DNA from 4 places in the Geodermatophilus sp. SYSU D00663 genome. Region 1 is predicted to be linked to each of the others. Evidence: riboswitches for the same ligand, from Rfam matches in the RefSeq annotation. Region 1 holds a riboswitch; each other region holds the start of a gene.
What was found. A riboswitch is a leader RNA that binds a small molecule or an ion and turns the genes downstream of it on or off. The one in region 1 is predicted to bind cyclic di-AMP.
Positions count from the first base shown of each region.

Region 2: linked by a shared signal. The riboswitch ahead of ACI79Z_RS15165 (aggregation-promoting factor C-terminal-like domain-containing protein) and the one ahead of ACI79Z_RS15640 (C40 family peptidase) in region 1 are both predicted to bind cyclic di-AMP.
Region 3: linked by a shared signal. The riboswitch ahead of ACI79Z_RS01135 (transglycosylase family protein) and the one ahead of ACI79Z_RS15640 (C40 family peptidase) in region 1 are both predicted to bind cyclic di-AMP.
Region 4: linked by a shared signal. The riboswitch ahead of ACI79Z_RS19725 (transglycosylase family protein) and the one ahead of ACI79Z_RS15640 (C40 family peptidase) in region 1 are both predicted to bind cyclic di-AMP.

Region 1 covers NZ_JBJGZT010000019.1:72,251-75,445, forward strand. Annotated here, with positions in the region: gene ACI79Z_RS15630 (DUF3817 domain-containing protein) at 1-266, opposite strand, end outside; gene ACI79Z_RS15635 (hypothetical protein) at 369-506, shown strand; gene ACI79Z_RS15640 (C40 family peptidase) at 479-1,594, opposite strand; cyclic di-AMP (ydaO/yuaA leader) riboswitch at 1,606-1,738, opposite strand; gene ACI79Z_RS15645 (hypothetical protein) at 1,933-2,157, shown strand; partial or broken gene ACI79Z_RS15650 (YhjD/YihY/BrkB family envelope integrity protein) at 2,212-3,027, shown strand; gene ACI79Z_RS15655 (transglycosylase domain-containing protein) at 3,054-3,195, opposite strand, start outside.
Region 2 covers NZ_JBJGZT010000018.1:72,884-76,078, reverse strand. Annotated here, with positions in the region: gene ACI79Z_RS15170 (hypothetical protein) at 139-1,035, shown strand; cyclic di-AMP (ydaO/yuaA leader) riboswitch at 1,187-1,347, shown strand; gene ACI79Z_RS15165 (aggregation-promoting factor C-terminal-like domain-containing protein) at 1,589-2,515, shown strand; gene ACI79Z_RS15160 (class I SAM-dependent methyltransferase) at 2,523-3,182, shown strand.
Region 3 covers NZ_JBJGZT010000001.1:224,999-228,193, reverse strand. Annotated here, with positions in the region: gene menD (2-succinyl-5-enolpyruvyl-6-hydroxy-3-cyclohexene-1-carboxylic-acid synthase) at 1-903, shown strand, start outside; cyclic di-AMP (ydaO/yuaA leader) riboswitch at 1,246-1,415, shown strand; gene ACI79Z_RS01135 (transglycosylase family protein) at 1,420-2,574, shown strand; gene ACI79Z_RS01130 (isochorismate synthase) at 2,671-3,195, opposite strand, start outside.
Region 4 covers NZ_JBJGZT010000030.1:25,706-28,900, reverse strand. Annotated here, with positions in the region: gene treY (malto-oligosyltrehalose synthase) at 1-1,535, shown strand, start outside; cyclic di-AMP (ydaO/yuaA leader) riboswitch at 1,785-1,919, shown strand; gene ACI79Z_RS19725 (transglycosylase family protein) at 1,923-2,522, shown strand; gene treZ (malto-oligosyltrehalose trehalohydrolase) at 2,633-3,195, shown strand, end outside.

The sequences.
Region 1 (3,195 bases):
AACACCACGGTGACCAGCGGCGGGATCGAGGCGGCCAGCGCGAGCAGCGTCGTCCACCGGGACCAGCCGAGCACCCGCGCGGCGACCAGCGCCACGACCCCGTAGGCGATGAACACCGCGCCGTGGACCGGCCCGAACACCTGGACGCCGGCCTCCGAGGTCTCCGGCACGTACTTGACGTACATGCCGGCCAGCAGGCCGATCCAGGAGAGGGCCTCGGCGACGGCGACGACGCGGAAGGCCAGGGCGACGGTGCGGGGGTTCATCGGTGCGCGGTCCTCGGGTCGGGGGCGGTTCCGGAGGGTCAACGCGGCAGCGGGCGCCGGCGTCCCGGTCGCGGGGTGTGAGGTGCGTGGCAGGGTCGGGTCGTGCGGGGTCCGGCGCGGCGGGGGTCCCGTCCGGTCCTGCTGCGCCGGCTGGCCGACCTGCGGCCGGACCCGGTGGCCGCGGCGCTGCCCCGGCTGGAGCGCGACCCGCGTCAGCCGATGCGGCGGGCGCCGGCGTAGCCGCCCATCGCGTCGATGCTGGCGACCTTGACGACGTCGCCCGACGTCGGCGCGTGCACCATCTGGCCGTTGCCGATGTAGATGCCGACGTGGCTCACCGGGCTGTAGAAGAAGACCAGGTCACCGGGCTGCAGGTTCGCGCGGGAGACCGCGGTGCCCATCGTCGACTGCATCCTGCTGGAGTGCGGGAGGCTGATCCCCGCGGCGCGGAAGGCGTACTGGGTGAGGCCGGAGCAGTCGAACGAGCTCGGGCCGGCGGCCGCCCACACGTAGGGCTTGCCGCGCTGGGCCATGGCGGTGGCGACGACGGTCCCGGCGACGCCGCTGGGCGGCGCGGCCGCCGCGGCCGGCTCCTCGGCGGAGGAGGACGCGGAGGACGACGCGGTGTCCTCGCGCTCCTCGTCGCGGCTGGCGCGGGAGTCCTCGGCGGCGTGCGCCGCGGCGGCGGCCTCGAGGGCGGCGCGCCGCTCCTCGGCGCTCAGCCGGGCGTAGTCGGTCTGGTAGGCGGCGATCTGCGCCTCGAGGTCGGCCTGCTGGGCGGCGACGGCGTCGTACTGGCGCTGCGCCTCGGCGGCGGCCGCGGCGGCGGCGGCCTGCGCGGCGGTGGCGGTCTCGGTGGCGGCCGCGGCCTGGCCGAGCAGCTCGCCCTGGTAACCGGCGACGCCCTGCAGCAGGGTGACGCGGTTGACGAACTCGTCGGCGTCCTCGCTGGTCATGAGCGCCTGCAGCGAGCCCATGCTGTCGCCGGTGTAGGCCGACCGGGCGATCCCGATCACCTGCTGCCGCGCGGTGTCCACGGCGGCCTGGGCGGCGGCCAGCTGCGCGGCGGCGGCGTCGGCGGCGGCCTGCTGGGCGGCGAGCGCCTCGCGGGCCTCGTTGAACTGCTCGGTGACGGCCTCGAGCTCGTGGCCCCGGGCGGCGACCAGCTGCGCGGCCTCGGCGGCCGACGTCGGCTCCTCCGCCCGGGCCGGCGCCGGGACGGCCCCCAGCCCGAGACCGATGCCGAGGGCGCCGACGAGCGCGAGGGCGGCGCGGCGGCCGCGGCCGGTCGCGGGCGTGCCGGGGACGGACGTGCGCAGGGACGCCACGCGGCGGTCTCTCCTTCTCCCAGGCCGCCTACCGGGTTAGCTGACGGGTTCGGGCGTGGAGTCGCCCGGCGCGTGCGGACACGCGCTACACCCCAGGACTGCGATGGGTCCCCGGCCCGGTCTCCGCTGCGGGAGGACCGGCTCGACGGCGTCCACGGGGTGTCACCCGGACTGGTGACGGAGCGCCCCGTTGGACACACTCAGCGTAAGGTCCGTGACCGGCGTGTGACAATCACCCCGGTGTAATTACATCAGTCACGAACGGTGACCGGGCGACTCCGGGAGGTTCCCGACCCCCGCCGGTTTGCGCGGCCGTGGGGACGTGTACCGATTGCTGCATGTCCTCTTCCACGCGGATGCGCCTGGCCCGGCCGCTCGTCGTGCTCGCCCTGCTCGGCTCCCTGGTCGCCTGTGGCGACAACACCGACTTCTCCCGCGGCCCGACCAACTGCGACTCCGCCGGCGGCAACGCCAGCAACGAGAACGACGCCAGTTGCCAGGAGACCGGCCAGAACCCGGGCAACGACGCCCCCACCACCGACGACGCGAGCACCGACGACTGAGCGCCGTCCGGTCCCCGGCGGGCGCCGGGCCGCCGGGACTGGTGGCATGGGCGGGTGAGCCCGGCACGCAGGTGGACGGCGGCCCGGTTGCGGGTCGAGACGCGCGCGCTGCTGGCCGGTGCCCGGCGCCTGCTGCGCGGCCGTGACCTCGCGCTGATCGGCGCGGGCCTGACCTTCTACGCCGGCATCGCGGTGGTGCCGCTGGTGCTGGTCTCCGTCCGGCTGACCGCGCTGGCCACCTCGGCCGGGGAGGTCCGCGCGCGCAGCGAGCGGCTGGCCGAGCTGCTGCCGGAGTCACTGGGCGCGCCGGACGCGGTGGCCCGGCTGGTCGACGCCGGCGTCCGGCTGGACCTGCTGGGGTTCGCGCTGGCGCTGCTGCCGCTGTCGCTGTACGGCGAGGGGCTGCGGCGGGCGCTGATGCGGTTCAGCCAGCGGCGGGAGAACCTCACCGGCTGGCGGGGCCGGCTGCTCACGCTGCCCCTGGTCGTGGTGACGCCCCTGCTGCTGTACCCGCTGCTGCTGGCCGCCACGGCCATGGCCGACCTGGCCCGCGAGGACGGCGCCGGGCCCCTGATCGGGCGGTTCGCCGTCGGCTACTACTCGGTGCTGTTCGTGCTGACCGTGCCCATCCTCTGGGGCTACGGCGTGGTGGCCGGCGGCCGGCGCCGGTGGGGCGCGCTGGTCAGCGGCGCGCTGTTCACCGCGGCCTGCCTGTCCGGCTTCCTGCAGGGCTTCGTGCTGTTCCTGTCGCTGCCCCTGGACCTCGGCGCGCCCTTCGGCGGCCTGGTGGTCGTCGGTGCGGTGGTCGCCATCGGCCTGTGGCTGTTCCTGCTGCACCTGGTCCTGCTGGCCGGGTGGCTGCTCACCCAGTCCCTCGACGCGCGGCTGGGGCGGCGTCAGGCCGTCGGCCGCCAGGGGGAGCCGGGCGGCGGGGCCTCCGTGGCGGGCGCGGCGGGCGGGGGCGGCGGCGTGGCCGGTGCGGTCGGCGGCTCCGTGGCCGGTGGCGGCGGCTCCGGCGTCTGGGGCGGCTCCGGCGCC
Region 2 (3,195 bases), on a different contig from region 1:
GGCGCGACCGGTCCGGACGCCCCGCGCGCGTCCGTGTCGACCCGTCCGGCCGCACCCGGCGGGTGGAACTCTGTGATCACCCCCGACCGGCGCGCCGGTGGGGGGCCGGATCGGACGGCGCACCGAGGGGGAACCGGGATGTCGCTGCGGGGACGGGGAGCTGCTCCCGACGGGACCGGGGACGGCACCGCGGAGCCGCCTCCGGGACGTGGGCTCGACGGCCTGCTGGGCACCGGGCCGGTGTTCACCGGGGCGGTCCGCGGCTACGACCGCGTGCAGGTGGACGACTACGTCGCCTGGGCCGAGACCGAGCTGCTGGTCCTGCGCCGGGAGAACGAGCACCTGCTCAGCCGCTACGCCGCCGCCTCGGCCAAGCTGCAGAACGCCCGCCGGCGGCTGGCCCAGCTGGTCCGCGAGCGGCAGAGCCTGCCCGGCCCCGAGGACGCGGCCGCGATCGTGCGGCGGGCCGAGGAGGAGGCCGCCGCGCTGACGGCCGCCGCCGAGGAGGAGGCCGGGCGGATCCGCGCCGAGGCGCTCGCCGAGGCGCAGGCCCGGCTGTCCGGGGTGGCCGAGATGCGCGAGGCGGTGCTCGCCGCCCGCGAGCAGACCCGCAGCGAGGCCGCCGCCGTCCTCGAGGCCGCGCGCCGCGAGGCGGCCCGGCTGGAGGAGGCGGCCGCCGCGGAGCGCGAGCGGCGGGACCGCGAGGCCGCCGCGGCACGGGCGCGGGCCGACGCCGAGGCGCTCGAGCGCCGGCACGCCGTCGAGGCCGAGCTCGAGCCCCTGCGCGACGAGCGCGACCGGGCGCGCGACTGGCTGCGCCTGCTGACCGGGCAGCTGGACGAGGCGCTCGCCGTCGTCACCGGCGTCGTGCCCGACGACGTCCCCGCCCTCGGCGACAAGCGGGGGCTGGCCCGACTGGAGGAGTCCGCCGGTGGACTCCGGGCGGAGTCGCGTCCGGCGTCGTCCGGGACGGACGTGTCCGACGTGACACCGCTGCACGGGCCCGGCCGGCCCGAGGTGGCCGCGGCCTCCTGACCAGCGGCGACGCGGGGGCGGGTTCCGGGACGAGGGGGTCCGCCCCACCCGTCACGGCCGCACCTCCGGCCCCGGCGGTTGTCACGAACCGGTAACGACCGTACGGTGGCTGGCGTCCGGCTGGTCGTCAGGTCCCCGTCCTGGGGAGCCCGGCCGGACGCCGCCGAGTCGTGTCCGCGCCCGTGGACGCGAGCCGGGGACCCACCGCAGTACTGGGGTGAATCGCGCCCGCCGAGCTCCGGCCCGGCGCGCGTAGGGCTCCTTCCCGCCCGAACCCGTCAGCTAACTCGGTAGGCGGCTCACGGAAGAAACGGAGAGTCCCCGCATGCCCCGCCTCCGGGCCGAAGCGGCCCGCAGGTGCAGCTGCCCGCGCGCACACCGCGCTCCCGCGTCCGCCTGACGCCGGCCGCCCCTGCCCTGCCGCTCCCTGCGACGACGTCGCCGGGGACCCCGTAGTCCGCGACACCCGTAGCCCCGCGCCGCACGCGCATGCCCGAGGTCCGCCTCCGGGCCCGCTGCCGCGCGCACTCTCCCTCGGAGCCCTCACCCCCTCATGTCCCGCCACGTCCCGAACACGCCTGCCGACGCCCCCGCGACCGTCGAGCTCGCCACCGCCGACACCCCCGACACCGCCGCCGAGACCACGGCCGGCACCGCCACCCGCGAGCTGCCCGCGGTCGCGGACGCCGCCGAGGCCCCCGCCCGCCGGCGCCTGTTCCGCCGCGGCGGCCCGCCGCTGGGCCCGCGCCGCCCGGCCCTCCTGCTCGGCGCCGCCGCCGCCGGCGCGCTGATCGTCGGCGTCGTCTCCACCAGCGGCCCCGCCGCCTCCGCCGGTACCGACACCGCCGGCACCGCGGTCAGCGTCGCCGACGAGCTGGGCATCCCCGAGCAGCAGGCCGCGACCGCCCCCGACCTGACGTCGCTGGCCGACATCGCCGCCTCGCGCGCCGAGCGCAGCGCGCAGGAGGCCGGTGCCGCCCACGCGCAGCTCGCCGCCGAGCAGGCCGAGCGCGACCGCCAGGCCGCCGAGGCCGAGGCCGCCCGCGTCGCCGCCGAGCAGGAGGCCGCCCGCGTCGCCGCGGAGCAGGAGGCCGCCCGCCAGGCCGCCGAGGCGCAGGCCGCCGCCGAGGCCGCCGCCGCGCAGCAGGCCGCCGAGGAGCAGGCCGCCGAGGAGGCCGCGCCCGCCGCGCCCTCCGGCTCCTTCAAGGACTACGCGCTGAGCAAGGTCGGCAGCGGCGAGCAGTTCTCCTGCCTGGAGAAGCTGTGGGGCAAGGAGAGCGGCTGGAACCCCAACGCCCAGAACCCCACCAGCACCGCCTACGGCATCCCGCAGTTCCTGGACTCCACCTGGGCCAGCACCGGGATCGCCAAGACCTCCGACGGCTACCGCCAGATCGACGCCGGCCTGATCTACATCGAGGAGCGCTACGGCTCGCCGTGCGACGCCTGGGCGCACAGCCAGGCCACCGGCTGGTACTGATCGACACGTGATCCATCGAGGGCCGGCCACCCGGGTGGTGCCCGCGGGGTTCGTCCGCGCGCACACCCAGGTGCGCCGGCCCTCGCTCGTCCCCGAGGTGCGGCTGCACGTCGCCGACGACGTCGTCGCCCTGTGGGAGGCGATGGAGACCGCGGCCGGCGGGGCGGGCGGGGAGCCGCCGTTCTGGGCCGCCGCCTGGCCCGGCGGGCAGGCGCTGGCCCGCCACCTGCTCGACGAGCCCGCCACCGTCACCGGCCGCACGGTGCTCGACCTCGGGTCGGGCAGCGGCCTGGTGGCCGTCGCCGCCGTCCTCGCCGGTGCCCGGTGGGTGCTGGCCAGCGACGTCGACCCGTTCTCCCGGACGGCGGTCGGCGTCAACGCCGGCCTCAACGGCGTCGCGGGCATCAGCGTCACCGGCGACGTGCTGGACCGCGAGCCGCCCGCCGTCGACGTCGTCGTCGCCGGGGACGTCTGCTACGACCGGGAGATGACCGGGCGGGTGCTGCCCTTCCTCGACCGGGCGCGGGCCCGCGGCTGCGAGGTGCTCGTCGGCGACCCCGGCCGCCCGTACCTCCCGCACGAGCGGCTGGAGTCGGCCGCGGTGTACGAGGTCCCCGAGACGGAGGGGCCCGGGCTGCGCCGGACGACGGTGTGGCGGCTGCCCTGAGCGCCGCCGGATA
Region 3 (3,195 bases), on a different contig from region 1:
ACCGACGGCGCCGTGCGCGGCGGGGCGCTGCTGCTCGGCGTGCCCGGCTGGCTGGACGCGCACCGGCCCGACCGGGTGGTCGTCGTCGGCCGGCCGACGCTGTCCCGGCCGGTGTCCGCGCTGCTGGCCGACCCGCGGGTGCGCGTGGAGACCGTGGTCGCCGGGCCGCGCTGGCCCGACGCCGGCCGCTCCGCCGCGCTGGTCACCCGCGCCGCCCCGCCGGCCGGGCCGCCCTGCGACCCCGGCTGGGCCGCCGCCTGGCGCGCGGCCGCGGACCGGGTGGGCGCCGCCGTCGACGCCGCCCTGGACGCCGCGCGCGGGCTGACCGCCGCCCGGCTGGCCCGCGACGTCGTCGCCGCGCTGCCGCCGGGGGCGCTGCTGGTGCTCGGCTCCTCCACGCCGGTGCGCGACGTCGACCGGCTCGCCGTCCCGCGCGGCGACGTCGCCGTGCTCGCCAACCGCGGCGTCGCCGGCATCGACGGCACGGTGTCCACCGCCGTCGGCGCCGCGCTGGTCCACGGCGGGCCGGCGGTGGCGCTCATGGGCGACCTGACGTTCCTGCACGACCTGCAGGGGCTGCTCACCGGCGAGGGCGAGCCGCGCCCGGACCTCACCGTGGTGGTGCCCGACAACGACGGGGGCGGGATCTTCGCCCAGCTGGAGCCCGGGCGGCCGGCGTACGCCCACGACTACCGGCGGGTGTTCGGCACGCCGCACGGGCGGGACCTGGTCGCCGTCGCGGCGTCCCTGGGGTGGGAGGCGGTGGCGGTGACCACGCCGGAGGAGCTCGCCGCCGCGCTGGCGCGCGGCGGGCCGCGGGTGGTCGTCGCCCGCACCGACCAGCGCGCGGAGGCCGACCTCGCCGTCGCCCTGCGGGAGGCCGCGGGCCGCGCGCTGGCCTGACCGGTCCGAGGAGCGCCGGACGGGGCCCGGGCACGGCCCGGGAGCTCGTCCCAGGCCCTCGTGACGGGCCGGTCCGCCACCCGTTCCCGGTGGCCTTCGTCACGGGACCCGGCGCGGACGCGGCGGGGACGGCACGACCCCGGCAGGGCCCGATCGTGCGCGGCGAGCAGCGGGTTCCGTTACCCGCGCGGTGGTCACGCCGACGTCACGCCGTACCCCACACGCCCCGGCCGAACCGCCGTGTGACCGCCGTCACGACGACAGTCGACATGACGACACGTAACGTTTTGGCTGCGCTCAGCGAACACAGAGCGCGGCGCCGGTCCGCCAAACCCTGCCCACCGGTCGCCCACGTCAACTCCCAGGGCAGGGGTGGGGGACCCACTCTTCCGGCGCGCGACGGCCTACGGGGGCCTGTCGGAGCGCGCCTCGGGGTGAAGCCGCGGACCGCGGCCGGGCACCGATCGCCCGAACCCGACAGCTCACCTCGCCGGCGGTGATCGGGAGATCATCACCATGCCCAAGCACCGCGCACCCCGCTACGTCCGCACCAAGAAGGTCATCGCCAAGGCCCCTGTCGCCGCCGGCGCCGCCGCCGTCGGTCTGGGCGTCCTGAGCTCGCCGGCCTCCGCCTCCACCACCCACGACTGGACCGGCGTCGCCCAGTGCGAGTCCAGCGGCAACTGGAGCATCAACACCGGCAACGGCTACTACGGCGGGCTGCAGTTCAGCCAGTCCACCTGGGCCGCCTTCGGGGGCACCGACCTCGCCCCGCGCGCCGACCTCGCCACCCCGGCCGAGCAGGTCCAGATCGCCGAGGCCGTCCTGGCCGGCCAGGGCGTCGGCGCCTGGCCGACCTGCGGCAAGTACCTGACCGACGGCACCACCGCGGCCGCCGCCGAGGCGCCGGCCGCTCCCGCCGAGCAGGCCGCCCCGGCCGCCGAGGCCCCGGCCGCTCCGGCCGAGCAGCCGGCCGCCGAGCAGGCCGCCCCGGCCGAGCAGGCCGAGGTCACCACCGAGGAGTACACCGTCCGCTGGCGGGACACGGTGGCGAAGATCGCCGCCGCCCACGGCCAGAGCTGGCGGGAGCTCTACGAGCGCAACGTCGACGTCATCGGCGGCAACCCGAACCGGATCTATCCCGGTCAGGTGCTGGCGCTCAGCGGCTCGACCGCCGCCCCGGCCGAGGCCGCTCCGGCTCCCGCCGCCGAGGCCGCCCCGGCCCCGGTCGCCGCCGCCGGCGAGGCGGCGCCCGCCGCCACCCCGCCGATCGCCGAGGCCGCCCCGCAGGTCGCGCAGGCCTCGGTCGTCGCCGAGATCACGAACACCGCCGGCGCGATCCACGAGGCCGTGCAGGCGGCGGCGAACGCCGTCGTCAGCAACGTCCCGGGCGCCGCGGACATCACCCTCGGCGGCACGCGGGCCAGCGCGGTCGACCCGGACGGCCACCCCTCCGGCAAGGCGCTGGACTACATGGTCATGTCCGACGCCGCCCTCGGCGACGCGATCGCCCAGTACCACGTCGACCACTGGGACGAGCTCGGCGTCGAGTACGTCATCTGGCAGCAGCGCATCCTGACCTCGCCCGACGGCGCCTGGAAGGCGATGGAGGACCGCGGCGGCGCGACCGCCAACCACATGGACCACGTGCACGTGAACTACGTGGGCTGACCTCCGCCTCACCCGACGAGGGCCCCGACCGCGCGCCGCGGCCGGGGCCCTCGTCGTTCCCGGGGCAGGACGGCGGCCGGCCGGGAGCGGGCCGGCTCAGCCCTCGAGCGCGGCCTGGAAGGCGGCGAACTTCGACTGGGTCTCGGCGAGCTCGGCCGCCGGGTCGGAGCCGGCGACGATGCCGCAGCCGGCGAACAGCCGGGCCGAGCACGGGTCGTCGTCGACCAGCTGCGCGCAGCGGAGGGCCAGCCCGAACTCGCCGTCCCCTCGGGCGTCGAGCCAGCCCACCGGCCCGGCGTAGCGGCCGCGGTCCATGCCCTCCAGCTCGGCGATGACCCCGGCGGCGGCCTCGGGCGGGGTGCCGCAGACGGCGGCGGTGGGGTGCACGGCGTCGACCAGCTCCAGCAGCCCGGCGCGGCCGCGGGCGCCCGAGCGGCGCTGGGTGCCGACGACGTCGGTGGCCAGGTGCCGCACGTTGGGCAGCGTGAGCAGCGAGGGCTGCTCCGGCACCGACAGCGCGGTGCAGAACGGGTCGAGCGCCCGCACGAGCGAGTCGACGGCGAGGGCGTGCTCGGCGCGGTCCTTGGCGCTGGCCAGCAGGCCGGCCGCGAGCCGCTCGTC
Region 4 (3,195 bases), on a different contig from region 1:
CGGTGGTCGAGAAGATCCTCGAGCCCGGTGAGGACCTGCCGGAGAGCTGGCGGGCGGCCGGCACCACCGGCTACGACGCGCTGGCCGAGGTCGACGACGTCCTGGTCGACCCGGCCGGCGAGGCGGCGCTGACCGCGCTGGACACCGAGCTGTCCGGCCGGGCGGTCGACTACGGGCAGCTGGTGCACGACTGCAAGCGCGAGGTGACCGACGGGATCCTCGGCTCCGAGGTCGCCCGGCTGGTGCGCGTCATCGGCGAGCTGCCGGGCGTCGACGTGGAGACGGAGAAGGAGGCGCTGGCCGAGCTGCTGGCCTCCTTCTCCGTCTACCGCACCTACCTGCCCGACGGCCGCGAGCACCTCGACGCCGCCGTGGGCGACGTCCGCGACCGCCGTCCCGACCTGGTCGCCGCGGTCGACGCGCTGCACCCGGTCCTGGCGCAGGCCGGCACCGAGGCGGCCACCCGGTTCGAGCAGACCAGCGGCCCGGTGATGGCCAAGGGCGTCGAGGACAGCGCCTACTACCGGTGGGCGCGGTTCGTGGTGCTCAACGAGGTCGGCGGCGACCCGGCGCGCTTCGGCAGCACCCCGGAGGAGTTCCACGAGGCGCAGGCGCGGCGGCTGGAGCGCAAGCCGGAGTCGATGACGACGCTCACCACGCACGACACCAAGCGCAGCGAGGACACCCGGGCGCGCCTGGCCGTCCTCGCCGAGGTGCCGACGGAGTGGGCGGACCTGGTCCGCGGCTGGCTGTCCCGCCACCCGCTGCCCGACCGGCCGCTGGCGCACCTGGTGTGGCAGAACCTGGTCGGCGCGTGGCCGCTGTCCCGCGAGCGGGCGCACGCCTACGCGGAGAAGGCGGCCCGGGAGGCCGGGCAGTCGACGACGTGGACCGACGTCGACGAGGCGTTCGAGGCGCAGCTGCACGCGATGGTCGACGCCGCCTACGACGACGAGGCCACGAACCGCGAGATCGAGGCCTTCGTCGCGCGGATCGGCCCGGCGGGCCGGTCCAACGGGCTGGCGCAGAAGCTGCTGCAGCTGACGATGCCCGGCGTCCCGGACGTCTACCAGGGCACCGAGCTGTGGGACCACTCGCTCGTCGACCCCGACAACCGCCGCCCGGTCGACTACGACGAGCGGCGCGCGCTGCTGGCCCGGCTCGACGGCGGGGAGGTGCCGGAGGTCGACGACACCGGCGCGGCCAAGCTGCTCGTCGTGTCGCGGGCGCTGCGGCTGCGGCGGGACTCCCCGGAGCTGTTCACCGGCTACACCCCCGTGGCGGCCACCGGGTCCGCCGCGCAGCACGTCGTCGCCTTCGACCGTGGGTCCGGGGAGCAGGGCGGCGCGGTGACCGTGGCGACCCGGCTGCCGGTGGCGCTGGCCGCCACCGGCTGGGGCGACACCGCGCTGACGCTGCCGACCGGTGCGTGGCGCGACGTGCTCACCGGCACGCGGGTCGTCTCCGACGCCGGCGGAGCGCCCGTCGGCGAGCTGCTGGCCCGGCTGCCGGTGGCCCTGCTCGTCCGGGACTGAGACGGAGGTCACGGCGGCGCCTGCCGGCGCCGCCGTGACCTGCGGCCCCTGCCGGCGATCTCGTGCGCGCCGCCCGGCACGGGCCGGGCGACACGCCGTGACGGGTGGTGCCGGTGTGCCGTCTCGTGATGCTCCCGTTACCTTTGCGACCGCACGCGGGCCAACCGACTGCCGCGTGCCGGAGCCGGTCCGCCGAACCCCGTCCGCCGGGCTCCGTTCCTCGAGCACAGCCAGGACGGGGGTGGGGGACCCACTTCGGCGCCTGCACCGCGGTCACGGGGGGACCGGACGCAGCGCCTCGGGGTGAAGCCGCACGCCGTGCGGCCGGGGCACCGATCGCTCCGAACCCGACAGCTCACCTCGCAGGCGGCGGATCGGAGATCCCCCATGCGCACGTCCACGTCCCTGCTCCGCCGTGCCCTCGTGACGACCGGCGTGGCCGCGGCCGCGATCGGCGTCACCGCCGGCCCGGCCTCGGCCGCCGCTCCCAACGACTGGGACGCCGTCGCCCAGTGCGAGTCCAGCGGCAACTGGAGCATCAACACCGGCAACGGCTACTACGGCGGCCTGCAGTTCAGCCAGTCCACCTGGGCGGCCTTCGGCGGCACCGAGTACGCCGCGCGCGCCGACCTGGCCACCAAGGCGCAGCAGATCGCCGTCGCCGAGCGCACGCTCGACGTCCAGGGCCCGGGCGCCTGGCCCACCTGCGGCAAGGGCCTGGACCCGGGCGCCCCGGAGGCCGGCTCGCCGGCCGCCGCGCCCGCCGCCGCACCCGCGCCGGCCGAGCCGGACACGGCCGCCCGGGCCGGGGAGTCCGCCGCCGGGGCGTCCGGCGGCTCGTACACCGTGCGGTCCGGCGACACGCTGGGCACGATCGCCCGGGACCAGGGCGTCGAGGGCGGCTGGAAGGCCCTCTGGTCGGCCAACAGCGGCACCGTCAGCAACCCGGACGTCATCCACGTCGGGCAGGTCCTGCAGCTGCCGTGACCCGAGGCGGCAGCCGGGGGACCCGCTCCCCCGGCTGCCGCTCGCGGTTGACCGCGCCCGCAGCGGGCAAGAGGGACCGGTCAGCCGCACTACCGCTGGGAGGCCCCCGCATGTCCGCACCCGTCGAGTTCGCCGTCTGGGCGCCCGTGCCCGAGCGTGTGCGCCTGCAGGTCGACGGCACGGTGCACGACATGCGCCGCGACGACGACGGCTGGTGGCGGGCCGAGGTCGAGGCCGGCCCGGAGTCCGACTACGGCTACCTGCTCGGCGACGACGACACGCCGCGCCCCGACCCGCGCTCGCGTCGCCAGCCCGACGGCGTGCACGGCCTGTCCCGCCGGTTCGACCCGTCGGCGTACGCCTGGGGCGACACCGCCTGGACCGGGCGCCCGCTCGCCGGCGGCGTCGTCTACGAGCTGCACGTCGGCACGTTCACGCCCGAGGGCACCCTCGACTCGGCCATCGACCGGCTGGGCCACCTCGCCGACCTCGGCGTCGACTTCGTCGAGCTGCTGCCGGTCAACGGCTTCGACGGCACGCACAACTGGGGCTACGACGGCGTCCTCTGGTACACGGTGCAGGAGAGCTACGGCGGCCCCGCGGCCTACCAGCGGTTCGTCGACGCCTGCCACCAGCGCGGGATCGGCGTCATCCAGGACGTCGTCTACAACCA